One region of the Mesorhizobium sp. M5C.F.Ca.ET.164.01.1.1 genome, then DNA from elsewhere that is predicted to be linked to it. Evidence: predicted binding sites of a transcription regulator. Region 1 holds the regulator's gene; each other region holds the start of a gene.

Region 1 (7,155 bases):
AGCAGCGCGCCGACCATGCCGAGCATGCGTATATCGAGCTCGGTTGCCTTGAGGAAGCGGCCGACCGGGCTGAGCTCGGATTCACGCGCCCGATCGGCGCCTGTATCGGCGGCCGGCGTGTTGGAAGTCGTGTCGGTCATGATGTCCTCCCACCGGTTTGCCGTCTGCCGCGGATGCCGGAAGCAGCTTGGAAGTTATCTGCGAGAAGCGGAAAAACAATTCTTTTTGAAAAAACGCCGCGGCGTGAAGCCGCGGCGTTTCAGGCTTCTTGCGAAGGCCGGATCAGTTGCAGACCGGGACAGTGCCCGCCGCCACGCCGGCGCAGACCTCTTCCTTCTCGATCCAGCCCGCGTCGATGACGACGTCGAGATTGTCTTTGGTGACGGCAATCGGCGTCAGGAACAGCGATTTGACGACATTGCCGCCCGGCGTGGCGAAGTCCTTGACGCCGGCAATGTCTGTCATCTGCTTGCCGTCGGCCAGTTGCGAGGCGATCTCGGCGGCGTTCTTGCCGAGCTCGCGCGCGTCCTTCCACACCGACACCGTCTGTGTGCCGAGCGCGATGCGGTTCAGCGCGGCATGGTCACCGTCCTGGCCCGACACCGGGACGGATCCGGCCAAGCCTTGCGCCGTCAGCGCCGCGACGACGCCACCAGCGGTGCCGTCATTGGCGGCAACCACCGCATCGACCTTGTTGTCGTTGGCGGTCAGGAACTGTTCCATGTTCTTCTGGGCGTTGGCGGGAAGCCAGCCGTCCGTATAGGCCTCGCCGACATTCTTGATCTTGCCGCTGTCGATGGCATCCTTGAGCACTTCCATGGAGCCGGCGAACAAGAAATCGGCATTCGGATCGGCGCCCGAGCCCTTGATGAAGACGTAATTGCCTTCCGGCGCCACCTTGAACACTTCGCGGGCCTGCATGCGGCCGACTTCCTGGTTGTCGAAGGTCAAATAGAAGACGTCCTTGTTCTCGATCAGCCGGTCATAGCCGACGACCGGAATGCCTTCGTCCAGCGCCTTCTGCACCGCCGGCCCGATGGCCGAGGCATCCTGCGCAAGGATGATCAACGCGTTGGCGCCCTGCGAGATCAGGCTCTCGACATCGGTCAGCTGCTTGCCGGGATTGGACTGTGCATCGGCGGAAATATACTTGTCGCCGGCGGCCTCGATCGCCGACTTCATGGCGGCTTCGTCAGTCTTCCAGCGCTCTTCCTGGAAGTTCGACCACGAAACACCAATGACCTTGTCCTTCGCCTGTGCGACCGACGCGAGCGTCAGCGACATGGCGACCCCCGCCAGGATGGCGGCTGTGAATCTCTTCATGATATTCCTCCCTACGCCGCGTACGGCGCGACCAACTGGCCCGAAGGCCGGCACAAAGACTCTTTTTTTCGAGCCTCGAAAAAATACTGATCCAACGCCGAAGCACTGTCAACATGAATTCTGATGGATTTTAATCTCCTGCCGGCTTTTTTTCGAGTCTCGGAATAAACAATGACAGGTCCTTCTGGTTCTGCCAGTATTTGTCGGCCTGACGGCTTCCGATTCATGAGCGGCCGCGGCAATAGGGAGGAAGCAAAACAATGTCGGTTGGGATCCGCCATGACGATTTGCGCCGGCGCAACCGGGCCATGGTTATTTCGGCCGTACGCCGCGCAGGCCAGCCGTCGCGGACCGAGATCGCCGCAACCACCGGCCTCAGCCATTCGACCATATCGGCGATCTCTTCCGACCTGATCCAGGAAGGCATCCTGGCCGAGACCAAGGCGAGTGAGACCGTCTCGCTGAAACGTGGCCGGCCGCAGGTTGGCCTCAGCCTCAATCCGGAAGCCGCTGCGGTATTGGCTGTCGTATTGTCGCTGAATTTCCTGTCGATCGCTGTCATCGACTATGCCGGACAAGTGGTCGCCGAGGAACAGCGCCGGCTGGACACGCTGACCATGTCGCGCGACGAGCTGATCGACGAATGTGTCGCCATCGTCCGGCGCCGGCTCGAAGACCCCGACCTCGACGTCCAAAGCGTCGCCCGCATCGCGCTGGCGATCCAGGGTATTACCGATTCCCATGCGCGCGCCATGTTATGGTCGCCGATCACGCCGCAGACGAACATCGCCTTCGCCGACATTCTGGAACGCGAGTTCGACATTCCGGCCATCATGGAGAACGACTGCAACATGATGGCCGTGGCGCTGCGCTGGCGCGACCCGGATCGCTACCGCGACGATTTCATCGCCATCCTGCTCTCGCATGGCATCGGTATGGGGCTGGTGCTGAAAGGCGAGCTGTTCACCGGCACCCATTCCTCAGGCGGCGAATTCGGCCACATGATTCATCGGCCGGGCGGCGCGCTTTGCCGCTGCGGGCGGCGCGGTTGCGTCGAGGCTTATGCCGGCAACTACGCTATCTGGCGCAACGCAAGGCAATTGAGCGAAAACGCCGAGCCGGTCGCCGATGTCAGCGACGCCGAGATGCGGGCACTGGCGGCCCGGGCGCGCGAGACGGACGGACCGGAGCGCGAAGCCTACCGCAAGGCCGGCGAAGCGCTCGGCTTCGGGCTCGGCAGCCTGTTCGCGCTGATCGATCCGGCGCCGGTCGCCATGGTCGGTGCCAGCGCTGCCGCCTTCGACCTGATTGAGCCGGCCCTGCGCGAGGCCATCGCCCAGACCGCCGGCGGCCAGCATTCGGGTTCGATTTCCTTCGACACCGAGCCGAACGAACTGCCGCTGATCCGAGAAGGCTGCGCCATGCGGGCGCTGAGCTTCGTCGACCAGGAGATCTTCGCGCCGAGCATCCAGGCACGAGCCGGCTCGGTCGGAAAGAACGTGGCTTGAATTCGAAGGCAGGGATCCCCGGATCGCGACTTGGGGTGTGTTGAGATTCAGGTCAGGCCGAGTCGAGAATGGGGGTTCCGAGAACCGGAGCGGAGCGTAATTTCGGGTACGTGAGCACCGGAAGCGCAGGAAGCCGCCGTTCGCAGGCCGGAATCACCCGTATCAGCACATCCCTAGTCTTCCCTGATCGCATAGCCCGCGCCGCGGATGGTGCGGATGACATCGGGCATGCGACCATTGTTGACCGCCTTGCGCAACCGGCCGACATGGACGTCCACCGTGCGCTCGTCGATGTAGATCGTCTCGCCCCAGACATTGTCGAGCAACTGGCTGCGCGAGAAGACCCGACCCGGGTGCCGCATCATGAATTCGAGCAGCCGGAATTCGGTCGGCCCGAGCCGGATCTCGCTCTTCTTGCGATAGACCCTGTGCGATTCGCGATCGAGCATGATGTCGCCGACCTTCAGCACGCTGGACAGTACTTCCGGCTTGGCGCGGCGCAGCAGCGCCTTGACCCTGGCCATGAATTCCGGTGTCGAGAACGGCTTGACCAGATAGTCGTCGGCTCCGGTGGAAAGGCCGCGCACCCGGTCGCTCTCCTCGCCGCGCGCGGTCAGCATGATGATCGGCAGCCGCTCGGTTTCGGGACGCACCCGAAGGCGCCGGCAAAGCTCGATGCCCGAAACCGCCGGCACCATCCAGTCGAGCACCAGCAGATCGGGCACGTTTTCCTGCAGCCGGATTTCGGCCTCGTCGCCGCGCGTCACCACCTCGACCTGATAGCCTTCGGATTCCAGATTGTAGCGGAGGAGGACGCCCAGCGGCTCTTCATCCTCCACCACCATGATGCGCGGCGCGATCATCGGCCGGTCACTCCTGTCATGTCGCCGGCGCCGACATCGTCGTTTCGTCGAGCTTCGGGCGATCCGCCGGCAATTGCTGCCCGGTCACGACAAAGTAGGCGTTTTCGGCGATGTTGGTGACATGATCGCCGATACGCTCGAGATTCTTGGCGCAGAACAGCAGATGCGTGCAGGCGGTGATGTTGCGCGGATCCTCCATCATGTAGGTCAGGAGTTCGCGAAAAACCGCCGTGTATTTCACGTCGATCTTCTGGTCGTCGGCGCGCAGTTCTTTCAACGCGCCGGCATTGCGCGACACATAGTGCTCGACCACGCCGCGGAGCTGCTCGAGAACGAGATCCGCCATCGCGTCGATGCCGTGCGAGAGATTGCGCGGCGTGGCGCTCTGCCCGACTGCGCTGACCCGCTTGGCTATGTTCTTGGCCAGGTCGCCGATGCGCTCGAGATCGCCGGCCATGCGGATTGCGCCAACCACGGCGCGCAGATCTTGTGCCATCGGCTGCCGCTTGGCGATCAGGGTGATCGCGCTATCGTCGAGTTCGCGCTGCCGCGCATCCATGATGGCGTCGTCCGAGACAACACGCTGCGCCATCGCATTGTCTGACGCAAGCAACGCGCGGATCGAGGCTGCGACCATCGCGGCGGCGAGCTCGTCCATGTCGCGGATCAGCCTGTCGATGTGCTCCAGTTCCTCGTCGAAAGATGCGACGGTGTGTTCACCCATGATCCTGTCCTCGTGTTCGAAATTCGCCGCCGGACCGCTCAGCCGAATCGGCCGGTGATGTAGTCCTGGGTGCGCTTGTCGTCGGGATTGGTGAACATCTTGTCGGTCGCGCCCTCCTCGACCAGATAGCCGAGATGGAACATCGCCGTGCGTTGCGACACGCGCGCTGCCTGCTGCATCGAGTGGGTGACGATGACGATCGTGTAGTTCTGGCGCAGTTCGTCGATCAGTTCCTCGACGCGGGCGGTGGCGATCGGATCGAGCGCCGAACAGGGCTCGTCCATCAGAATCACTTCCGGCGACACGGCGATAGCGCGCGCGATGCACAGGCGCTGCTGCTGTCCGCCGGAGAGACCGGTGCCCGACTCGAGCAGGCGATCCTTGACCTCGTTGAACAGACCGGCCTTCTTCAGGCTCGATTCGACGATGCCGTCCAACTCGGACTTGCTCCTGGCCAGGCCGTGAATGCGCGGACCGTAGGCGACGTTTTCATAGATCGACTTCGGAAACGGGTTCGGTTTCTGGAAAACCATGCCGACGCGAGCTCGTAGCTCGACGACATCGATTTTCGGGTCGTAAACATCCTCGCCGTCGAGCGTGATCTTGCCGCTCACCCGCGCGATATCGATCGTGTCGTTCATTCGGTTCAGGCAACGCAGGAAGGTCGACTTGCCACAGCCCGATGGGCCGATCAACGCCGTCACCTGGTTCTCGCGGACATCGAGGTCCACGTCGAACAGAGCTCGCTTCTCGCCGTAATGAACAGAGACCTTTTCGCCCTTCATCTTGATCGAAGGGGCATTGGTTGCGCTGCTCAGTTTCTGTTCGACGCCGGCTTCCGTCATGATGTTCATATCCTCTGCTCCTTACCAGCGCCGCTCGAAGCGCCTGCGCAGTATCACCGCAATGGCGTTCATGATGACCAAAAACAGCAGCAAAATCAAAATCGCCGCCGAAGTCTTCTGCTGGAATCCAGCTTCCGGGAAATCCGCCCACATGAATATCTGCACCGGCAGGATCGTCGCGGGATCGGTAAAGCCGCCGGGAATGTCGACGATGAAGGCGACCATGCCGATCATCAGCAACGGCGCGGTTTCGCCCAGCGCATGCGCCATTCCGAGAATGGTGCCGGTCATGATGCCCGGCATCGCCAGCGGCAGGACGTGATGGAATACGGTCTGGACCTTGGACGCTCCGATGCCGAGCGCCGCCTCGCGGATCGACGGCGGCACGGCGCGCAGCGAAGCGCGCGAGGCGATAATGATGATCGGCAGGGTCATCAGCGCCAGCACCATGCCGCCGACCACCGGGGCTGAGCGCGGCATGCCGAAGAAATTCAGGAATACGGCAAGTCCAAGCAGGCCGAAGACGATCGAAGGCACCGCCGCCAGATTGTTGATATTCACTTCGATGATCGTCGTCAGCCGGTTCTTGGGGGCAAATTCCTCAAGATAGATCGCCGCCGAAACCCCGATCGGGAAGGCGATGGCGAGCGTAACGATCATGGTCAGGAACGATCCGACGACCGCGCCCCAGACACCGGCCAGTTCCGGCTCGCGGCTTGCGCCGGTGAAGAAGAAGATCGAGTTGAATCGGCTTTCGATTAGGCCGGCGCTCTTCAGCGTGTCGAGCCAGACGATCTCCTTGTCGGAAATCTTTCGCGATGCTTCCGGCCTATCGATGACGCGCAGGAATGCCTGGCCGCTCGCAGCGGGCGCCGTGCTGTCCAGCGCCTCGATCACCGTGCCCTTTGCGACCGCCGTCCCACTAGGCCCCGGCGACAGCGCGGTGAGCTTGACCGTGCCGCCGTTGAACACGACCAGCAGCGATGATGCACCGCTCGTCAGCGTGAGCATGCCGTTTTCGCCTTCGGTCGCACCACGGCCGCGCGCCAGCGCCAGCATGGCGTCGTCGCCGAAGGTCAGATCGATGTCGCCGCTGGTTTCCGAAGGCGTGACGCTTGTCGAAATCGCTTCGTCCGAACCGACGTCGGCAAGCAACCCCTTAAGATAGAGGTCGGCAAAATCGTCAACTGGAACCGCATAGTCCACCGTTCCTCCGAGCATCCCCGGATCAGCCGCAATATCCTTGCGCAGGAAGACGCCTGTGCCGGTGGAAATCAGCCCGCGCAGCAGACGCCTGTCCTGACGGCTCGTAATATCCGGAAATCTCGCCGTAAGCGCTTCCTGAGCGATGGCGTCGTAGTTCACTTCATCGAGTTTTGCCGGGTCGACCTTGGCCGCCGAAAGGTCGATCGGCAGCGTCAGATAGTTCTGCCGCAGCGCCGGGATCGCCTGTGTGACGATCGTCGACAGGAGCAGCACAAGGAATAGGCCGGCCAACGCGACGGCTCCGGCTCCGAGCCATTTGAACCACGTTTCCGTGCGGTAACGACCCTTCAGCCGCGCCTTCGCGGCATCGTCGGTATGAATGCTGACCGGCCGTCCGACGGCACCGTATGACGAGATCGCATCAGTCATATTGCTCTCGGTATTTCTGGACGACGCGCAAAGCGACGATGTTGAGTGTAAGCGTGATGCAGAACAGCACCAGGCCGAGTGCGAAGGCTGCCAGCGTCTTGGCGCTGTCGAACTCCTGATCGCCCACCAGCAGCGTCACGATCTGCACTGTCACGGTGGTGACCGCTTCGAGCGGGTTGGCCGTGAGGTTTGCCGCCAGCCCCGCCGCCATGACCACGATCATTGTTTCGCCGATTGCGCGGCTGACGGCAAGCAGC
Region 2 (7,155 bases), on a different contig from region 1:
ATAGCCGGCACGCTCGGCAAAACGAAAGAAGAGGCTGTCATAGCTTGCCCAGCCGGACGAGGCGTATTTCTTCGAATGGCCGGTGGCGAAGGCCCATTCCATATGCGGATAGCGCGGCACGGTCCTGGGCGGCACGGCGACCTCGAGCGGCACGCGCGGCGCCTCGTTCGGCAGAACAACAAAACCGCGGCACCATGGCCGCTGCGTCGACACTATTGGGGCATACTGGTCGCGGTTCGGGCCGGTGATGCCTTCGTAATGATTGGAGCCACCCCACGTGTTGTAGGCAAGCCAGGTGCCGGTGGCTGCAACCTGCAGCACACGACCGCGTTTCTTGCCGGGCTGCGGGCTAACGATGAAAAGATGCTGGCAGCGGATCGGCTTGCCGTCGCGGCCGTCCGCCGTCAGCGTGACGCGGTAGGCTCCGGACGGCCAGTCGTCGCCGACGCGGAATTCAAACGAAGCGCCCCAGCCGCAGCCTACGACCGAACATTGGTCGGGTGTATCCTGCCAGCGCGCCGCGATCCCAGCCTTCTCGAACATTTTCGTTTCGGTGCCGCCGTCGCGGACGATCGATATGCTGAAGCTGGAAGCCGTCGAGCTGACATGCAGCATCACCGTCTCGTCCCGGCGGTATGAAAAACGATCGCTGTAGCACCAGATCTCGCCGCGTTCGCCATCCATGCCCGGCCATTCCCAGTAGTGGCCGCGCACCGCTTGCCGGCGCTGGTGGGGCGTCAGTCCGAAATCGGGGAATTCGGTAGGAAGCTTGGTCATGAACGCCTGTGAAGGGTCGAACGCGTCATTTCGACCATCTGCCGGCCAACCGTCAATTGGAAACGATCGGGCCAGCGATAGCTGACAGCCGGCCTTGGCCTTGCCTGCCAAACCGACTATCTCACAAAGGGTGGCCTTTTTCGCCACGGGAGCCGACATGCTGAGAGTGCAAAAGGTCAAGGTGGACGACATCTACGTGCCGACCGCGCGCAGGAAGACACTGCATCCCGAAACCGTCCGGCATCTGGCCGAAGACATTCTGGAAAACGGCATGAAGACGCCGATCCAGGTGCGCCACGACGGCAAGCGCCATGTCCTGGTCGAAGGCCTGCATCGGCTGGAAGCGGCGAAGTGGCTCGGCGAGACCGATATCGACGCCTATCTGGTGCAAGCCAAGCGCCACTAAGCTCTCCATCGGCGTTCGCCGGAATCGGCCTGGGGAAATTTTCGCGGGACGCTGTCGGGCTGCGCGTTGCCCGCTCGTCCTTGAGACGGAAACCGGCATTCAAGCCAACTCTTTTGCAAGTGAGGAGACCATCATGACCACCAAGCTCGACATCGCCCCCAGCTCCGACCGCGAACTGGTTCTTGCCCGCATCATCGATGCGCCGCGCGAGAACGTCTATCGCTGCTGGACCGAGCCGAAGCTCGTGACGCAATGGTTCGCGCCAAAGCCGTGGACGACGCCGCGCGCCGAAATGGACGTGCGCAGCGGCGGCTCCAGCCTCGTCGTCATGGCGGGACCCGACGGCAATGAATTTCCGAACCCCGGCATCTTCCTCGAAGTCGTGCCGGGCAAGAAGATCGTTCTCACCGACGCCTATACGAAGGCGTGGGAGCCGTCCGAAAAACCGTTCATGACGGTCGTGCTGACCTTCGAGGATGAGGGCGAGGGCAAGACCCGCTACATCGCCCGGGTTGCGCATTGGTCCGTCGCCGATCGCGAAGAGCACGAGAAGATGGGCTTTCACGAGGGCTGGGGCCAGTGCGCCGACCAGCTCGAAGAAGTCGCCAAGCGGCTTTGATATCAGCGGGACGGAAGGAGACCGACATGTCCAGAGCGATGTTTTTCGCCATTTTCGCCTCGGCGGCAGCGCTCTTCGCCGCGCCGGGCGCCACCAAGGCCGAGGAGGCAAAGCCCGTCATGACCACTGAAACGAAAGCAATGCCGAAGCCGGCGAAATCCGGCCTGCTGCCGATCAACGGCCTGAACTACTATTACGCCGTCTACGGCAAGGGCGAGCCGCTGCTTCTGCTGCATGGTGGTCTCGGCACCACCGACATGTTCGCGCCGATCCTGCCGAAGTTTGCCGAAAACCGCACCGTCATCGGCGTCGACCTGCACGGTCACGGCCGCACCGCGCTCGGCGACCGGCCGTTGAGCCTGGAGGCGATGGGTGACGACATGGCGGCGATCATCAAGGCGCTCGGCTACGAGCAGGTCGATGTCATGGGTTATTCGCTGGGCGGCGGTGTCGCCTTCCGTATGGCCGTCCAGCATCCCGAGGCCGTGCGCCGGCTGGTCCTGGTGTCGGCAGGCTATGCCTCGGACGGCTTCTATGCCGACATGCGCACCCAGCAGGCGCAGGTCGGCGCGGCGATGGCCGACATGATGAAAGACACGCCGATGTACAAGTCCTACGTGGCGGTCGCGCCGCATCCGCAGGACTTTCCGAAGCTGCTCGATCAACTGGGCGCCCATATGCGCAAGGACTATGACTACTCCGCCGACGTACCCAAGCTGAAGATGCCGGTCATGCTGGTTTTTGGCGACAGCGACATGTACCGGCCCGAGCATGAGATCAAATTCTATCAGATGCTCGGCGGCGGACTGAAGGACGCCGGCTGGATGCGCGAGAACCTTTCGCAGAACCGGCTGGCCATCCTGCCGAACCGCACCCATTACGACGTGTTCTTCGCGCCGGAACTGACAGCAGTCACGCTGCCCTTCCTCAATGGCGAGACCAAGGTCAAGACCTGGGACGAGGTCATCAGCGAGGCGGAATAACCACCTGACAACGGCCTGTCCGGCCCATCTCCCGCGAGATGGCTGGACAGGCTTATCCCTCTGAAGCCGGCGATAAGCATTGGCAATCCCGGCACACGTCCTCGGGGCCAATGGCATCTCCCGCATCACAGCTATAGATGGCCCTATCAAGGCTTTTCAATTGACGCTGCTGTGCCGGCAGCTACCTTGCAGACAATCTTCAGAAAGAGGGCGCAGGTAATGGCGAGATATCAGGGTGGCTGCCTGTGCGGCGCGGTGCGTTACCGCACCGATGCCACGCCGATCAACGAGCGGGTCTGCCATTGCCGGCTCTGCCAGAAGGCGCTGGGCGCGGCCTTCAACGCACGCGTGCTGTTCCGCATCGACGACGTGACCATCGACGGGCCGGTGGCGACGGTGAATTCCTCGCCCGATCTCAAGCGCGGCTTTTGTCCCCGCTGCGGCACGACGATGTTTTCCCGGCGCGACTCCGCCGGCATCATCGGCGTGACCTCAGGCTCGCTCGACGACCCTTCGATATTTAGGCCGCAGATGCATATGTGGACCGCCTCGAAGCAGCCCTGGGTGCCACTCGACGACGGACTGCCGCAATATGAAGGCGCGCCACCCCCGAACTGAAGCGCAGGCGAACTGAAGCGTAAAGCGTGCCCAATTTTTTCATCCGGGACACGAGATAGCCGGCAAAGCGTCATTGGCGAGCCATCATTGCCGCCTATCTATTACGTGCGGGTCGGCAGTCGAGGAGGCGACGGATGGAAGACAGAATCAACACCCTGGATGAGCTTTTGAGCGATCCTATGGTCAAGCTCGTGATGGAGCGTGACCGCGTACAGCCGGCCGAGCTTCGCTCGCTACTTGAAGAAAAGGTTCGCCGGGATGACGCACCGGTCGTCAACGATCGCCCCGTCACCGACCGCTTCATACCGCCCGCTCACATGGTAGCCGAGAGCTGCCACAAGCTGTGGCTGTGCGGCTAGGCAGCGGGCCTGCAGGCGTCGGCGATCGTTCGCGCCGTCTCCGTCCTGCCGTCGTTTCCAAGCTCTCACCGCTACGGTGATAAAGCGGGCGCCATGTATTGCCCAGCTCTCGTCCTAACAATTTGATTCAAACTTTGTTGGCAATTTCTCGTTAGTAATCTGGATCGGTTGTCCGGCGGCGTTGTCTTGCCCTCGGTCTGTTGTGTTCTGCGTACAGGTCCAGATGCGGTTATCAGGCGTCGTCATCTTCTCGATCGCGTCACTTTGCCTTGCCGGCTGCACATCCACGTCCGGCGTCGACGCGCTGCAAGTGCCGTCCAGCGAGACGACCAGCTCCGTTGTGCGGCCGCCCGCGCCGGTGGCGTCGGTCGGTGCGGCCGATGCCGCACCCGACTTCGCGCAGGAAGAGGCGACGGAGCAGACTGTGGCGATGGCCACTCCAGAGCCTGCCGACAGCATCGAACCACCCGTCGAGCCGATTGCCCTGGTGGCGCCGAAGCGGCTGGCACGGGCAGCACCGATCCTCGCCGAGCCGGTCCAGCGCTACCGTTTTCGTGACGCCAAGCCGATCAACTTCGGCAAGGCCTCGCCCAGACACCTCGCCGTTCACGGCGTCGACGTTTCACGCTGGCAGGGCAACGTGAACTGGGCAAAGCTGCGCGGGCAGGGCGCGAACTTCGCCTACATCAAGGCGACCGATGGCGGCGATCATCTTGATCCGATGTTCATGAAGAACTGGCGCAACGCCGACGCCGCCGGCCTCAAGCGCGGCGCCTATCATTTCTTCTACTGGTGCCGCACCGCCGGCGAGCAGGCCGACTGGTTCATCCGCAACGTGCCGAGGGTCGAGGGCGCCTTGCCGCCGGTGATCGATGTCGAGTGGAACGGCGAATCCAGCTGCAAGCGGCGGCCGTCGCGGCAAAAGGTGCTGGAGAAGATGCAGGTGTTCATGGACAAGCTCGAGCGCCACTACGGCCAGCGGCCCATCATCTACACCGCGCCTGATTTCTACCGCGACAATCTCAGAGGCGCGTTCTTGGATTATCCGTTCTGGCTGCGTGCGGTGGCACAGCACCCGTCAAAGGTCTATCCCGGCCGCAAATGGGTGTTCTGGCAGTATTCCGGCTCCGGCCTGTCGCACGGCGTGAGAGGCCGCATCGACCTCAACGTCTTCCACGGCGACGAGAGAGCCTGGCGGAACTGGGTTGGTGGGCGGCAGATGGTGGCCGAGGCGGAGTAGGGGTTCCTTCTTGCTGCTCGCCCTGCGGGGTGCCGATCGCGGCCGCAGGAAGCCGCCATTTGCAGGCCAGCATGAGGTGAATATCGAGGGACCCTGACCGCCTGTCGCGGAACTGTCATGGATCCGTCATCGCTTTGAAATGTCGTTCCCCCAAAGCAGGTGGCTTCCATTCGAACAGGAGACGCCACCCGTGCCCCGCCATTCCGCGCTTTTCGTCTTGACGGCAGCGCTTGCTGCCTCCGTTTCGCTGCCGGCCCATGCCGACATGATGTTCAACCGGGTCGCGAGCTTCGCCGTCGCCGGAAACCTCCCGGCGGACGTCGAGAAGACCACGCCGACTTCGTCCGAGATCATAACGGCGACCGAAGACGGCATGACGCTGGTCTATTCCGACAGCCCGCTCGGCGCCGTCGGCTTCATCGACATCACTGACCCCAAGGCGCCCAAGGCCGGCGGCATCGTCAAGATCGAGGGCGAGCCGACCTCGGTCGTGGTCATTGGCGGCAAGGTGCTGGCTGGCGTCAACACGTCGGAGAGCAAAGCCAAGCCTTCGGGCAACCTCACCGTCATCGACCTTGCCTCCAAGGCGATCGAAGGCACCTGCGACCTCGGCGGTCAACCGGACTCGCTGGCGTTCAGCAAGGATGGCAAGTTCGTGGCCATCGCCATCGAGAACGAGCGCGACGAGGAGCTGAACGACGGAGAAATTCCGCAGATGCCGGCGGGCGACCTCAAGATCTTCACGCTTGCCGAAGGCGAGCCTGATTGCGCGACGATGAAGAGTGTGAACCTGGCGGGCATCGCCGAAGTTGCAGCGGAAGATCCGGAGCCGGAATTCGTCGCCTTCAACGAAGCCGGCGAGATAGCGGTCACCCTGCAGGAAAACAACCACGTCGCCATCGTCAACGCCGAAACCGGCGCGATCGTCACGCACTTCTCGGCAGGCTCCGTCACGCTGGATAAGATCGACACCAAGAAGAACGGCGCCTTCTCCTTCGATGGCAAAATGGAAAACGTCGCGCGCGAACCCGACGCCGTAAAATGGCTCGACAATGACCGTCTCGTCGTCGCCAACGAAGGCGACTACAAGGGCGGCTCGCGCGGCTTCACGATCTTCAGCAAGAAGGGCGAGGTTGTCTACGAATCCGGTCCGTCCTTCGAGTACGAGGTCGCCAATGCCGGCCATTATCCCGATGACCGCAACAAGAAGGGCATCGAGCCGGAAGGTCTCGATACCGGCGCCTTCGGCGAAGACAGACTGATTTTCGTCGCTTCGGAGCGTGGCTCCGTTGTCGGCGTCTACAAGGACACGGGTGCTGAGCCTCAGTTTGTCCAGATCCTGCCGTCCGGCATCGGTCCGGAAGGCCTGGTCGCGATCCCCTCGCGCAATCTCCTGGTCACCGCCAACGAGGCCGACCTGGTCGAGGACGGGCTCGCCCGCTCGCACGTGATGATCTACGAGCGCTCCGAGGGTCCCGCCACTTACCCGATGATCACGGCAAAGCTCACGGCAGACGGCACGCCGCTCGGCTGGGGTGCGCTTTCGGCGCTCGCGGCCGGCGACACTGCCGGCAAGCTCTTCGCGGCCTCGGACTCGTTCTACGCCAACGCGCCCTCGATCTTCGAGATCGATGCCACGCAGACGCCGGCGCTGATTACCGGCAAGACCATTGTCACGCGTGGCGGCCATCCTGCGCAGAAGCTCGACATCGAAGGCATCGTCGCCGATGGTGAAGGCGGCTTCTGGCTGGCCAATGAAGGCGATCCGGCAAAGCTCGTCCCGCACGCCATCCTGCGCGTCGACGACAAGGGCGAGATCAAGCAGGAAATCGGCTTCCCGATGGACCTGCTCGCCCACCAGACCCGCTTCGGTCTCGAAGGCATCACCACCATCGGCGAGGGCGACGACCTGACGCTGGTGATGGCAATGCAGCGTGAATGGGCCGACGATGCGAAGGGCCAGGTCAAGCTTTTGGCCTACAAGCCGAAGGCCAAGGAATGGTCGGCGGTGCGCTATCCACTCGAAGCGACCGAGGCTGGCTGGATGGGGCTGTCGGAGATCACCGCGCATGACGGCAAGCTCTATATCCTCGAACGCGACAACCAGATCGGCGCCCTGGCCAAGGTGAAGCGCGTCTATTCGGTGGCGCTCG
Region 3 (7,155 bases), on a different contig from region 1:
CCTCTCGGCCAGACGCGCTATCTCGGCGCATGGCCCCGAAAATCGGATCCCATTTTCGGAAAGGATCATGCGCCAAAACAAGTTCTACAGCTTCCTTTGCGCGTCAAAAGGACGCGCCGCACTGTAGTCTGCCTCAACATATAGGGGTTCGAAAAGTTCCTTTTGGCACAAAAATGCCCAGGCGAGGGGCCCGGGCATTGGTCCAGAAGTGACTGGAAGCCGACGAAACGCTTTCAAGCGCCGCTCTGACGCCTTGTGACGTGCAATCAGCCGTTGTCTTCGCCGCCTTCGAACTCGGCATTGGGATCGAAGAAGTTGTCCGGGCGCGCATTGTCGTTGATGTCGTCGCCATAGATAGCTTCGGCTGTGGTCAGCGTCTCGCCCTTGGCCTGGCGCTCGGCTTCGTCGGCGGTGCGGGCGATGTTGAGCGTAATGGTGACCTCGACTTCCGGATGCAGCGCGATCGCCACATTGGTAAGGCCGATGGTCTTGATCGGCTGGTTGAGCAGGATCTGGTTGCGGTTGACCGAAAAGCCTTCCGCCGTCAAAAGCTCTGCGATGTCGCGGGTCGACACCGAGCCGTAGAGTTGGCCGGTTTCGCCGGCCGATCGCACGGCGATGAAGCTCTTGCCGTCGAGCTTTTCCGAAATCTGCATGGCCTCGGACTTGCGCTCGAGGTTGCGGGCTTCGAGCTGGGCGCGCTGGCCTTCGAATTTCTTCTTGTTCGCTTCGTTGGCGCGCAGCGCCTTGCCCTGCGGCAGCAGGAAGTTGCGGGCGAATCCATCCTTGACCTTGACGGTATCGCCCACCTGACCGAGGCGGGAAACGCGCTCGAGAAGAATGACGTCCATAGTTTTGTTCCTTCGTTTGGGCGCCAATCACTGGCATCGACGCTGAATTGTCTGGAACAGGTCAGGAAGCTGAGGGCGTTGCCGCCTATGTCGCTGTCCTGCCTGTCGCGGCAGTTAGAGGTCTTCACCTCAACCCGGGATTTTCAATGCATGTCGCCCAAAAGTGGTCCCGGTTTTGGGACAACGACATGCATCGATCAAGTTCAACCCTGCGGCGCCCGTCGCCGTTGGGTAAAGCGGGCGGCGAACCGCCCGCTGAAAGAGTGTTAGCGAACCACGTAGGGCAGCAGTCCGAGGAAGCGGGCGCGCTTGATCGCCTTGGCGAGCTCGCGCTGCTTCTTCTGGCTGACGGCGGTGATGCGCGACGGCACGATCTTGCCGCGCTCGGAAATGTAGCGCTGCAGAAGACGTACGTCCTTGTAGTCGATCTTAGGCGCGTTTGCTCCGGAGAACGGGCAGGTCTTGCGGCGGCGATGGAACGGGCGCCGGGTCGGGATCTGGTTGATGTCGACCATTATTCTGCACCCCCTTCAACACCTTCGCGCGGACGGCGCGGACCACGATCTGCACCGGCATCGCCACCGAAACTGCGCGGCGGGCGATCGCCACGGTCGCCGCGATCGCGGTCGCCGAACGAGCGTGGACCGCGGTCACGGTCGCCGAAGCCGCCGCGTTCCGAGCGCTCTTCGCGCTTCTGCATCATCGCCGACGGGCCTTCCTCATGTGCATCGACCTTGATGGTGAGGAAACGCAGCACATCCTCGGACAGGCCCATCTGGCGCTCCATCTCGTTGAGCGCGGCCGGCGGGCAGGTGATGTCCATCAGCGTATAGTATGCCTTCCGGTTCTTGTTGACCCGGTAGGTGAGGGACTTCAGTCCCCAGTTCTCGACCCGGCCGACGGACCCGCCATTCGCGGAGATGACGCCCTTGTACTGTTCGACAAGCGCATCGACCTGCTGCTGCGAGAGGTCCTGCCGGGCAAGAAACACATGTTCGTAAAGAGCCATATTGTTCTTTGCCTTTCTTCGTTTCTCTCCCGGTTCCGCGGCAAAAGCCTCTGCAACTTCTCTGACCCGCCGATCCCTAGAGGGGGCGGGGAAGAAAGGAGCATGACGAGACGGTCGAGAGCGGAGACACGGGAGGCGGAAGCGCTTCTGGCTCCACACGAAGGTTTCGAAAAACCTCCGGCCCTCCGTTCAGCCCCCAGCAAGGACCGGCAGATTGCGGGCGTCTATACAGGAATTTGACCGCAAGGCAAGGGCGAGCAGAAAACCCGCCGCTCCAAGGACGATACGTCGCGGCATCTTCAGCTTGTATGCGGGACGCGCTTGTTCACCGTTTCCGGGAAGAAATCGGGCGCCGCATGGCGCTTGCCGAACATCATGTCGTATTGCAGCAGACGGAAATCGCGAATGGCCGGATCGATCTTCTTCTGTCGCGCCCAGTCGGGCGTGTCCTCGCCCGTCGGCGTCATCAACAAATTACGATCGACGACGCTGTAGCGCTCGCGCATCTGGCCGAGGAAGCCGGTGTAATAGGGATGGCTGATCCCGGCCGTGGTCAGGATATGGTAGGGCAGGAAAGCCGGACTTACCGCGCCCATGTCCGCGGCCGGCCCGGTGCGGTTCGACCATACGACCAGCGGCGTCTGGTGATGCAGCAGCATCTGGTCAGGCGGCTCTTTGCGCGGCGCGACATTATCCTTGAGGAAGCCGGTCTCGACATAGACCGGGCCGAGCGGCGGCAGATGGTCGCCGAAGAAGGCGATGACTGTCGGCCGTTGGCGATTCTTCGCCCATTCGACAAGGCGCTCGAGGCCCTTATCGGCGTCGGATGCACCCTCGGTGAAGCTCAGCAGTGAATCCTTTGCCCACTGGCTGGTCGGCGCCTGCACCTTGTGGGTCGGATTGTAGTAGCGATTCGGCTCGTAGGGTCCGTGATTCTGCAGGCTGACGGCGAAGAAGAAGAGCGGATCGTCGGTGGCATCCGCCTCGCGGATGATCTCGTCGGTCATCGCCGCGTCCGAGGCCAGAGGACCGCGCTTTTCGAGATATGGCATATTTTGTTCCGACTTGAAGTCGTCGAAGCCGAAATCCGCATAGACCGGCGTGCGGTTCCAGAACCAGCTCGTCCCCGGATGGATTGCGCGCGTCTCATAGCCCTGGCTCTTCAGGAACGTCGCCATCGACGGCACCGGCGCGCGGACATATTGCTGGTAGGGGATGCTGCCGGCCGGCAGGAAGGCGTTGGAAAAGCCGGTCAGCGCCTCGAATTCGACATTGGCGGTCATGCCGCCGAATTCGGGTGAGAACATGTAGCCCGAGCGCAGCGCCCGCACATTGGGAATCGGATCGGGCGTGATGGTGACGCCGGGCAGCTCAGTCGGATCCCAGAAGGATTCGCTCATGACGATGATGATGTCGGGCTTCTCGGCCGGTACCGAGGCCGTCACATCAGGCCTGTCGATCGCTGCGATCGACTTGCCGGAATAACCGGCAGGCGCCGAGACATGGGCCATCGGCACATTGAGCGCGAAGGCGAGCGCGAAACCGTTGGAGGCGTAGTTTTCCTTCTGGTCCCACATGATCGGGATGATCTGCAGCCGGTCACGCGTCCACGAGAAGGTTGCATAGTCCATGATCGAGACGAAGAAGGCGAGCAGCGGCACGGTCAGCGTCAGCCGGGCCAGGCGCCCCTTGCGGCTGAGCACCGGTACCCGGCGACGCCAGAGCCGCCAGCCATAAACGAGCAGCGACAGGCTGCCAACGATGCCGATCGCCAGAGCGATGGCGGTTCCCGGACGTTCGCGCACCAGCAGCGGCATCAGCGCCACGATCTGGCGTGAATAGAGGAAATCGGTCGGATAGAGCGGATCGCCGAGATAGAGCGATTTCTGATGGCCGACAAAGGCCAGCGCCAGCGTCAGCGGCGCGACGATCATCAGGCTCTGGTGGCTGCGGCCGAGCACGGCGTCGAGGCCGACCAGGATCAGCGCGAAGATGATGATGGTGGTCCAGCCCGGCTTGAAGGGCTGCAGGAAGAAGGCGACGGTACCGGCAAAGTCGCCGCGCACGATCAGTTCGATCGCAAAAACCAGGATGGTGGCGGCGAGCAGGCTGACGAGGCCATAACGAATAACAGGCCATTTCCGGCCCGGCAGATAGCCAGTGGCCGGATCGCCTTCCAGAAACTGTGGCGCGGCTTTGCCAACGCCCTTCCTAGTCCTTGCCACCTTAGTTCCCCCGACCATACACAAAAGTGTCATTGAGCTGTCATCGATATGTCACGAAAAGCTAGCGCCTGTGGCTGAAATATGAAGAGCCAGCAAACGAATCGTGAGCGATTTTCATCATGAGTGATCGAAAAAAAGCCTGTTGGAACAGGTACTCGGCCAGCGATACCGAGCCGGAGCGACCCGGGTCGGGCTGCCAGCGGACTTGACTTGCCTGCCCGCCTTGCGTCACAGGCAGGAAAAATCAGCCGCTTGGGAGCCACACATGGCCGTTGCATTCACCTTTCCGGGACAGGGCAGCCAGGCTGTCGGCATGGGCAAGGACCTCGCGGACGCCTTTCCCGAATCGCGACATATCTTCGAAGAGGTCGATGACGCGCTTGGCGAAAACCTGTCGAAGCTGATCTGGGAAGGGCCGGAAGAGAGGCTGACGCTGACCGCCAATGCCCAGCCGGCGCTGATGGCTGTATCGCTCGCCGCGATCCGGGCGCTGGAATCGCGCGGCCTCTCGCTGAGGGACAAGGTCGCCTATGTCGCCGGCCACTCGCTCGGCGAATATTCGGCACTTGCTGCCGCCGGTTTCGTTTCGGTGGCCGATGCGGCCCGGCTCTTGCGTATCCGCGGCAATGCCATGCAAGCGGCTGTGCCGGCCGGTGAAGGCGCCATGGCGGCGATCATCGGGCTGGAACAGGCCGATGTCGAAGACGCCTGCGCTGAAGCGGCCAAAGATTCAGTTTGCCAGATCGCCAACGACAATGGCGGTGGCCAACTGGTGATCTCCGGCGCCGGCGCGGCGGTCGAACTGGCGGCGAGACTGTGCATGGAAAAGGGCGCCAAGCGGGCGCTGATGCTGCAGGTCTCGGCGCCCTTCCATTCGGCGCTGATGGCACCGGCGGCCGAGGTCATGCGCGAGGCATTGGCCGAAGTCACGAAGAGCGCGCCGTTCGTGCCCGTGGTCTCCAACGTGTCGGTCACTCCGTCCAGCGATCCGGACGCAATCGCCCGCCGCCTGGTCGAACAGGTGACCGGCCGCGTGCGCTGGCGCGAAACGGTGGAATGGTTCGACGCGAATGGCATTGCGACGCTTTACGAGGTGGGCGCCGGCAAGGTGCTGTCGGGACTGGTGCGGCGCATCAACCGCGATATGGGCACCGGCGCCGTCGGCACGCCGGCGGATGTCGACGCGGCGCTGGCGGCGCTCGCATAACCAACCGAGATTTGACCCCGCCCGCAGGGTGTTCTCTCTTAGATCAGGAGATCAAGACATGTTCGAATTGACCGGCCGCAAGGCCCTCGTCACAGGCGCATCGGGAGGCATCGGCGAGGCGATCGCCAGGGTGCTGCATGCGCAGGGCGCCGTCGTCGGCCTGCACGGCACCCGCGTCGAAAAGCTGGAGACGCTGGCGGCCGAACTCGGCGACCGGGTCAAGCTGTTCCCGGCGAACCTTTCCAATCGCGACGAGGTCAAGGCGCTCGGCCAGAAGGTCGAGGCCGATCTCGAAGGCGTCGACATTCTCGTCAACAATGCCGGCATCACCAAGGACGGTCTGTTTGTACGCATGGCGGACGCCGACTGGGATACGGTGCTCGAGGTCAATCTGACCGCCGTGTTCCGGCTGACCCGCGAACTCACCCATCCGATGATGCGGCGCCGGCATGGCCGCATCATCAACATCACCTCCGTGGTTGGCGTCACCGGCAATCCCGGCCAGACCAATTACTGCGCCTCCAAGGCCGGCATGATCGGCTTTTCCAAGTCGCTGGCGCAGGAGATTGCCACCCGCAATATCACGGTCAACTGCGTCGCCCCCGGCTTCATCGAATCGGCGATGACCGACAAGCTCAACGACAAGCAGAAAGAGGCGATCATGGCGGCGATCCCGACACGGCGCATGGGCACCAGCGCCGAAGTCGCTTCGGCCGTCGCCTATCTCGCTTCCAACGAAGCTGCCTATGTCACCGGCCAGACCATTCACGTGAATGGCGGCATGGCGATGATTTGACAGTTGCGGGAAAACACCCCTTTTCGCCTTGGACCTAGCCCGATTTTCGTGTAATGCGGCCCGCAACCCGGCGGTTCGGGCAAAAACCGGTCCGGTGCCGTTGCGTTTCCGACAGGACCATCTTTCAGCTTGATTAGCGGCATTCCGCCCGCTAACGAAGACAGACAAACAAAAGACGAGGATGCCCAAATGAGTGACACCGCAGAGCGCGTCAAGAAGATCGTTATCGAGCACCTTGGCGTCGATGCCGACAAGGTGACGGAGCAGGCGAGCTTCATCGATGATCTGGGCGCGGACAGTCTCGACACGGTCGAACTCGTCATGGCGTTCGAAGAAGAATTCGGCGTCGAGATCCCGGACGATGCGGCCGAAACCATCCTGACTGTTGGCGATGCGGTGAAGTACATCGATAAGGCTTCGGCCTGACGCTATTTGCAGTCACCACTGAGGAGGACCTGCGATGAGGCGTGTCGTCGTCACGGGCCTTGGGCTGCTTTCGCCGTTCGGCGTGGGCTTCGAGCATGGCTGGAAGGAGCTTCTGACCGGCCGCAGCGCAGCCAAGCGCATCACCGAGTTCGAGGTGGAGGATCTTGCCTGCAAGGTCGCCCACGTCGTTCCCCGCGGCAATGGTGAGAACGCCACCTTCAATCCCGAGGCCATTCTCGAGCCGAAGGAACTGCGCAAGATCGGCGATTTCATCCTCTACGGGATCGCGGCCGCCGACGAGGCGCTGAAGGATTCGGGGTGGGCGCCGAAGTCCCATGAGGAGCAGTGCGCCACCGGCGTGCTGATCGGCTCCGGCATCGGCGGCATCGAAGGCATCGCCGAGAACGCGATGATCCTGAAGGAGCGCGGTCCGCGCCGCATCAGCCCGTTCTTTATCCCCGGCCAGATCATCAATCTCGTCTCCGGCCAGGTTTCGATCAGGCATGGGCTGAAAGGCCCCAACCACGCCGTCGTCACCGCTTGCTCCACCGGCGCGCATGCTATCGGCGATGCAGCTCGGCTGATCATGTGGGGCGATGCCGACGTGATGGTCGCAGGCGGCGCGGAAGCGCCGGTGACCC
Region 4 (7,155 bases), on a different contig from region 1:
CGTGATCGCCAAACCCTGAACGCGACCAGTTAGCCAGAATAAATAGCCAGAACGGAACCCCATGTCGCAGATGCAGAATGTCGAAAAACAGCTTCGCGGAATGATCCTCGGCCTCGAGATCGGCCCGGGCGAGCGGCTGACGGAGCGCTGGATCGAAAGCCGCTTCGGGGCCTCGCGTACGCCGGTCAGGGCAGCATTGCTGCGGCTCGAGACGGAAGGTCTGGTCTGCCGCGACGGGCGCGGCTGGACGGTGTCGCCGATCAACCTCACCGAGCTCGAGCAGATCGCCGTCTACCGCGACGCGGTCGAGGTCGCAGCGGTCAAGCTGACTTGTGCCTTGGAGGACAGGAGCGCCGTCGACGTCATCGAGGCGATGCTGGACTCCTGCGACGCCGGCACCCCGCGCGAGGAATGCCATCGCGTCGGCATGGATTTTCACATCGAGCTCGCACGCCTGTCCGGCAACGAGTTCCTGTTTCGGGCGGTTCGTGACGCGATGACGAGGCTCTCCCGCGCGCGCTGGCTGGAGGTGCGCGACGAGGCGGCGCTGAGCCGTGCCTGGGCCGAACATCATGCCATTCTGGCGGCAGTGCGGGCTGGCGACGCAGACGAGGCGGCACACCGGCTTTCGGCCCATATCGTCGGCAGCCGCGACCGGCTGGTGACGTCGCTGCACAACGACCGGCGCGGCCTGCGTGCCAGGGGATTTGCCGTCGTCGCGGCGTGATTGCGGAGGCAACCACTTTCGCCCTCGCTTCGCTGGCGCCGATGGCGTAAGAGCGGCGATGGAAAACAACCGATTTGAAACACCTGTGACCGTCAAGTCGGGCGCGGAGGGAACCACTCAGCTCTTGCGTACGGTCCGCGAGGCTTCCGACTTCCTCCTCAACAACTGGCCCGGCAAGCGCAGTCCAAAGCATCGCGAAGCGCTGCAGGCCTGCCATGATGCGCTGGCCGGCGACAAACCGGCGATGACCGCAAGGCGCGCCTTCATCGCCGCCGCGCGCGAGGTGAACGTGTTCGTCAGCGACAAGGCGCAGGCCTGAAGACGCAGCGGGATTCCTAGGCCAAATCCGATCCGCCTCGCGGGCTGGATGCGTTTTACTCTGCCGTTTCCGTTTCGGTCTCGGACGTGGTCTCGTCTTCGGGTTTCGAACGTTCCTTGGCTGCCACCTTGGCCGCCTGCTTTTCCGCCTTCTTGGCGGCCTTCTGCCGGTCGCGTTCCTTGCGTTCCTGGCCGTAATTCGGTGCTCGCGCCATATCTCTTCCTTTCACAATCCCAAGGTTCTTAGCCCTGCCTAGGAGCATTGGGCTCCAAACACAACACCGCAAAGAGCGATCGGCTCCATACACAGCCGGCAGGCTAGCTGAACACGGTTCTGTGGCTTGCAACATAGCTGGCACAATGGTGTAGGAGGGGCCGGGGGGCAAATCACAAGCCTACTTTTTACCAAGTGACCGATGGCCACCCTTTAAAGAAACGCACAGAAGCTATTCTACTATGCGCGCAATGCCGTACGCGATATTGCACCAGGCGATGTTCCGCCGCAGGCTCGCCGGGCTGCTCGATCAGGCCAGGCTTTCGGATGGATCGGTCCGCGCGCGTCTCAATTATTACAATAGGTTAAAGGCGCCTTTCGCGCCGAGCGCCGGCGCCGTGCCGGTCAGCCGGCTGCCGAGAGGCCGGAGCATGTAAACTACGATCTGAAGGAATTTGCCCGCTACTTCGATCCCGATTTGCGCATCGACCTCGGATTCGGCGACGTCATCGAAGTGCCTGCGATGCCGTCGATCGTCAAGGATCGGCCGATCGCCGGCGACAACAGGAACGGGGTCCTGTTCAAGCTCAACAAGTTCCGCCACTTCCACATGCCCGCCGACGATGTAGCCTTCGCGGACAAGCTTCCGGTTGCGGTGTGGCGCGGCGAGCTCAACAACCCGATAAGGACCTTGCTTCTCGAGGCCGCGCGCGATCTGCCCTTTTGCGATGTCGGCACGCCCAAACCGACGGCAGCGCCGGAATATCGCAAACCTTATCTGAGCATCGATCAGCAGCGGCGCTGTCGCTATATCATTTCGCTCGAAGGCAACGATGTGGCGACCAACCTAAAATGGATCATGAGTTCGAATTCGCTGTGCCTGATGCCGCCGCCGACATATGAGACATGGTTCGCCGAAAGCGAACTCGTGGCCGATGTTCACTATGTGCCGCTCGAACCTGATTTCACGAATCTTGCCGAGCGGGTGCAATATCTCGAACGTCATCCGACCGAGGCCGAGCGCATCGTTGCCGCCGCCAACGCCTATTGCCGCAAGTTCGCCGACGAACGGGCCGAGCAGGCGATCTGCTTGCTCGTGCTCTACAAGTACTTCGTGCTCAGCGGCCAGATCGAGTCTGATCCCGAGGTCTGGCGTTTTATCTCAGGCTAACCCGCGGCGACCTTCGACCAGATCCGGACCGTTGTCAGATATCTTCCCGGTCAAGAACCAGATCGGCCGGACCAAACCGGTCCTTTGCCGTGAACTGCTGGTGCCAGTAGGGATACAGGACGGGCGGGCGGCTCACAGCGTCCAGGCGTGCGCGCTCATCGCTGGTCAGCACCAGGCTTGCAGCGGCGATATTGTCCTTGAACTGCGCTTCGGTCCGTCCGCCGATCACCAGCGAGCTGACGGCCGGCCGGCCGAGCAGCCAGGCAAGCGCCACCTGCGCTGCCGAGACGCCATGGTTCTTGCCGATATAGGCAAGCACATCGACGATCCGCCACAGCCGGTCCTCATCACGGATCGGCGGTTCCGTCCAGCCGCTGAGCTGGCGGGAGGTGGCCTGGTCGCGGTGGTATTTGCCGGACAGCAGTCCACCGGCGAGCGGGCTCCACACCAACACGCCAAGCCCCTGGTCGACCGAGATCGGCAGCAGTTCATATTCGGCTTCGCGTGCTTCCAGCGTGTAGTGGATCTGCTGGGTGACGAAGCGCGGCTGGTGCTGGCGGTCGCTGATCCCCAGCGCCTTCATCACTTGCCAGCCGGAATAGTTGGAACAGCCGACATAGCGGACCTTACCCTGGCTGACGAGCGTGTCGAGCGCGGCGATGGTCTCCTCGAGCGGCGTCGTGCCGTCCCATTCGTGCAGGAAATAGATGTCGATGACGTCGGTCCTGAGGCGCTTCAGGCTCTTCTCGCACTCGCGGATCAGATGGTAGCGCGACAGCCCTTCGTCGTTGGGGCCCGTGCCGATCCGCATTCGCGCCTTGGAGGCGATCAGCACATCGCCCTTGCGTTTGCCGCCGAGCGCTTCGCCGATGATCTCTTCCGAAAGCCCGTTCGAATAGACATTGGCGGTGTCGATGAGATTGATGCCGGAATCGATGCAGAGGTCGATCATCCGGCGCGCCTCGTCGAGATCGGTCTTGCCGACCGCCGAAAATGCGCCGGCGCCGCCAAAGGTCATGGTGCCCATGGTCAGCGTCGAAACCTTCAGCCCGGAACGGCCGAGAGTGCGGTATTCCATGTCAGATCCTCGCAATTGCGTTGAGAAGGGCTGCTTCGAAGGCCGCCCGAGGGGAGCCTGGCATTTGTAGGACAATCGGAGCCGCTTGTCGTGCATGCCATTGGAGGCCGATCGATCACATCTCCCGGATTTGCGCGAGCCGGCACACAGGCCGGCTGCAATAAAACCGTCATTGCCGGCCTGTATGCAAGTCGGCTCAAGGTGTTCGGTCTTGGCCGGCAGGCCGGACGCCGACAGGGGCTCGCACGCGGAGCAGCATAAATGACCGAAGCAAAACAGAATTCTCCTGCCAAGGACTGGCTGGAGGCGGAGCTCGCCGACACGCTTGACGAAGATTACGAGCTGGAAATGTCGGAACCGGCGCTGTCGCTGGAGATCGCCAAGATCTACAAGAAAGCGCATCCGCCCTCGATGGATCGCCAGCAATATTTTCGCGACCTGATCACGCTGCAATCCGAATTGATCAAGCTGCAGTCCTGGGTGGCATATCACAAGAAGAAGCTGGTCGTGGTTTTCGAGGGCCGCGATTCGGCCGGCAAGGGCGGCGTCATCAAGCGCATCACCCAGCGGCTCAATCCGCGCATCTGCCGCGTCGTAGCCTTGCCGGCGCCGACCGAACGCGAAAAGTCGCAATGGTATTTCCAGCGCTACGTCCCGCATCTGCCGGCAGGCGGCGAGATCGTGCTGTTCGACCGCTCCTGGTACAACCGCTCCGGCGTCGAAAAGGTGATGGGATTTGCCGAACCGGATCAGGTCGAGGAGTTTTTTCGCGACGTGCCGGAGTTCGAGCGCATGCTCGTCCGCTCCGGCATCACGCTGGTCAAATACTGGTTCTCCATCACCGACGAGGAGCAGCAGATGCGTTTCCAGATGCGCATCCATGATCCGATGAAGCAGTGGAAGCTGTCGCCGATGGACTTGCAGTCGCGCGTGCGCTGGGAGCAGTACACCAAGGCCAAGGAAGAGACGTTCGCCCGCACCAACATTCCCGAAGCCCCCTGGTTCATCGTCGAAGGCAACGACAAGAAGCGGGCGCGGCTGAACTGCATCGATCATCTCCTCAAGCAGATGCCTTATGAAGAAGTGCCGCACGAAGAGATCACGCTGCCCGACCGCGTCTTCAATCCCGAATACGAGCGCCAGGTGCTGCCGCGCGAGCTGTATGTACCGGAGAAGTATTGAGGCAGGGTTCCCTTCTCCCCGTCAGTATACCGGGAGAAGGTGCCGGCAGGCGGATGAGGGGCGGCGCCGACCTCGGCAGTTGAACCCGGCCAAGTTACTGCGTGGGCCAAGCTCATTCTGACGCAATCTTCGATCGATCGCGCCGCCCCTCTTTGCACTGCCGCGCATTTCTCCCCGTATAGTGACGGGGAGAAATGGGCTTTCGCCAATCACCAACGTTGCAGAAGTGCCGCTAGCTAAGCCCGCTTGATGATGACGTGCGTGGCAAGCGGCGTCGCCACCTGTTCGGTGCACTGATAGCCGAGCTTGAGCATGTCGAGGCCGGCAAAAAGGTTCTCACCCTTGCCGAGCAGCAGCGGCGACACCGCCAGGTGCATCTCGTCAATCAGCTTCTCCTGCAGATATTGCCGGATGGTGGCGACGCCGCCGCCGACCCGAACATCCTTGCCGCCGGCCGCCGCCTTCGCCTGTTCCAGCGCCGAGTGGATGCCGTCGGTTACGAAATAGAAAGTCGTGCCGCCTTCCATCACAATAGGGTCGCGTGGATGGTGGGTCAGCACAAAGACCGGTACGTGGTATGGTGGATTGTCGCCCCACCAGCCTTTCCAGTTCTCGTCAGGCCATTCGCCGCGGATCGGGCCGAACATGTTGCGGCCCAGGATCCAGGCGCCGACATTTTCGAAGCTGCGCACGGTGAACGCCTCGTCGGTATCAATGGTGCCGCCCTCCTTGCCAACCATCTGACGAAATGTGCGGGTGCCGACCATCCATTTGTGCAGATCTTCTCCGCCGACACCGAGAGGATTGCTGAGATCCTGGTCAGGACCGGCGCCGAAGCCGTCGATCGACAGGGTGAAAGCGTTGACGCGAAGTTTGGACATGAGAGCCTCCTCGATAACCAGTTGCGTTATGCAATCAGTTATTGGTAGCTTAACTGATTGCGATTTGCAAGCGGTGTTTGGAACACGGCAAGGCGAAAGCGAAGAGCCAGGCGACTCTCGCTGCGTTTCACCGGCCGGAAACTGAAATTGTCCTGTATGTCGAAGCGGATCGCCGGCTATTGTTCGCGCCGCGAACCAATGTTCGGCTGAAGGGGATGCTACCCCTCCAGCATCGCCGCCACTTCGGGCGCAAAATAGGTGAGGATGCCGTCGCAGCCGGCGCGCTTGAAGGCTAGCAGCGATTCCAACATCGCCTTGTCGCCGTCGATCCAGCCATTGGCGGCAGCCGCCTTGATCATCGAATATTCGCCCGACACCTGATAGGCGAAGGTCGGCATCCGGAATTCGTCCTTCAGCCTGCGGATGATGTCGAGATAGGGCAGGCCGGGCTTGACCATCAGCATGTCGGCGCCCTCGGCGAGGTCCTGCTCGGCCTCGCGCACGGCCTCGTCGGAATTGGCGTGGTCGAGATAGTAGGTCTTCTTGTCGCCCTTGAGCAGGCCGGCGGTGCCGACCGCCTCGCGATAGGGCCCGTAGAAAGCGGAGGCGAATTTCGTCGCGTAGGACATGATCGCCACATCCTGAAAACCATTGGCGTCGAGCGCGTCGCGGATGGCGCCGATGCGGCCGTCCATCATGTCGGAAGGGGCAATGATATCGGCGCCGGCCGCCGCCTGGATGACGGCAGCCGCAGTGACCTGCTCCACGGTCTGGTCGTTGACGATGATGCCGTCGCGCAAGATCCCGTCGTGGCCGTGCGAGGTGAAGGGATCGAGCGCTGCGTCGGTGATGATGCCGATCTCTGGCACCGCGTGGTTGATGGCGCGCGTGGCGCGGTTGATGATGTTTTCCGGATCGAGGATATGCGAGCCGGTCTGGTCGCGCAGGCCGAGCGCGACATTCGGGAAGGTGGCGATCGCCGGAATGCCGAGCTTTGCCGCGCGCTCGGCCTCCTTGACGGCAAGGTCGAGCGACAGGCGGAAGACGCCGGGCATGGCGGCGATCGGTTCGCGAATATTCTTCCCATCGACGACGAAGATCGGCCAGATCAGGTCGTCGACGGAGAGCCGGTTCTCCTGGACGAGGCGGCGCGACCAGTCGGCCTTGCGCATGCGGCGCAAACGGCGGCTGCCGGTGATCTCGTCGACGCTGCGCGCGCCGGCAGGCTTTGCTGGGGTGAATTTGTTCATCGCCAAAACTCCGGATCGGCAGCTTTTACCACGAGCTTCCGCCGCTGACCAATGCGCCACGATTGTGCCAGGCTGGCATTACCTGGATATCGGTATACCAAATCCGGCTGACCGTTGCAGGACAGGATTGACCTTGGCATTGACGCACCCATGCGCCACGCTTTAGCACTTCAGTCCCGGCGGCGCAGGGGAGGGAATGTCAGGCGATGGATTTTGGCGGCAGCGACGAGATCCGCTTCGAACGATTGGACAGGGCCCGCATCGTCACGCTGACGCGGCCGCAAGCGCTCAATGCCGTCACCCACCGCATGGTCAAGGCGCTCGACAAGGCGCT

Evidence for each region. Region 1 encodes PhoB, which activates phosphate uptake and scavenging genes when phosphate is short. Its sites were predicted from a motif close to TGTCATNNANCTGTCAT; they were not measured.
Region 2: a site for PhoB is predicted at 5,116-5,132, ahead of EN807_RS28795 (esterase-like activity of phytase family protein). Genes of this name have one in related genera too.
Region 3: a site for PhoB is predicted at 4,113-4,129, ahead of EN807_RS20265 (LTA synthase family protein). Genes of this name have one in related genera too.
Region 4: a site for PhoB is predicted at 3,665-3,681, ahead of ppk2 (polyphosphate kinase 2). Genes of this name have one in related genera too.

Annotation. Positions count from the first base shown of each region.
Region 1 covers NZ_SRTG01000001.1:1,525,081-1,532,235, reverse strand. The annotation lists gene EN807_RS07455 (sugar ABC transporter permease) at 1-140, opposite strand, end outside; gene xylF (D-xylose ABC transporter substrate-binding protein) at 283-1,323, opposite strand; gene EN807_RS07445 (ROK family protein) at 1,584-2,831, shown strand; gene phoB (phosphate regulon transcriptional regulator PhoB) at 3,005-3,694, opposite strand; gene phoU (phosphate signaling complex protein PhoU) at 3,711-4,418, opposite strand; gene pstB (phosphate ABC transporter ATP-binding protein PstB) at 4,457-5,272, opposite strand; gene pstA (phosphate ABC transporter permease PstA) at 5,285-6,898, opposite strand; gene pstC (phosphate ABC transporter permease subunit PstC) at 6,891-7,155, opposite strand, start outside.
Region 2 covers NZ_SRTG01000008.1:111,505-118,659, reverse strand. The annotation lists gene EN807_RS28830 (N,N-dimethylformamidase beta subunit family domain-containing protein) at 1-777, opposite strand, end outside; gene EN807_RS28825 (ParB N-terminal domain-containing protein) at 935-1,183, shown strand; gene EN807_RS28820 (SRPBCC family protein) at 1,317-1,802, shown strand; gene EN807_RS28815 (alpha/beta hydrolase) at 1,829-2,785, shown strand; gene EN807_RS28810 (GFA family protein) at 3,005-3,403, shown strand; gene EN807_RS28805 (hypothetical protein) at 3,538-3,762, shown strand; gene EN807_RS28800 (GH25 family lysozyme) at 3,986-5,002, shown strand; gene EN807_RS28795 (esterase-like activity of phytase family protein) at 5,193-7,155, shown strand, end outside.
Region 3 covers NZ_SRTG01000002.1:745,511-752,665, forward strand. The annotation lists gene rplI (50S ribosomal protein L9) at 267-851, opposite strand; gene rpsR (30S ribosomal protein S18) at 1,118-1,366, opposite strand; gene rpsF (30S ribosomal protein S6) at 1,366-1,860, opposite strand; gene EN807_RS20265 (LTA synthase family protein) at 2,160-4,103, opposite strand; gene fabD (ACP S-malonyltransferase) at 4,351-5,292, shown strand; gene fabG (3-oxoacyl-[acyl-carrier-protein] reductase) at 5,351-6,088, shown strand; gene EN807_RS20280 (acyl carrier protein) at 6,278-6,514, shown strand; gene fabF (beta-ketoacyl-ACP synthase II) at 6,549-7,155, shown strand, end outside.
Region 4 covers NZ_SRTG01000006.1:148,942-156,096, forward strand. The annotation lists gene EN807_RS26290 (GntR family transcriptional regulator) at 62-727, shown strand; gene EN807_RS26295 (DUF982 domain-containing protein) at 786-1,046, shown strand; gene EN807_RS26300 (hypothetical protein) at 1,102-1,260, opposite strand; gene EN807_RS26305 (glycosyl transferase family 90) at 1,738-2,430, shown strand; gene EN807_RS26310 (aldo/keto reductase) at 2,465-3,508, opposite strand; gene ppk2 (polyphosphate kinase 2) at 3,770-4,690, shown strand; gene EN807_RS26320 (dihydrofolate reductase family protein) at 4,927-5,571, opposite strand; gene hemB (porphobilinogen synthase) at 5,790-6,821, opposite strand; gene EN807_RS26330 (enoyl-CoA hydratase/isomerase family protein) at 7,028-7,155, shown strand, end outside.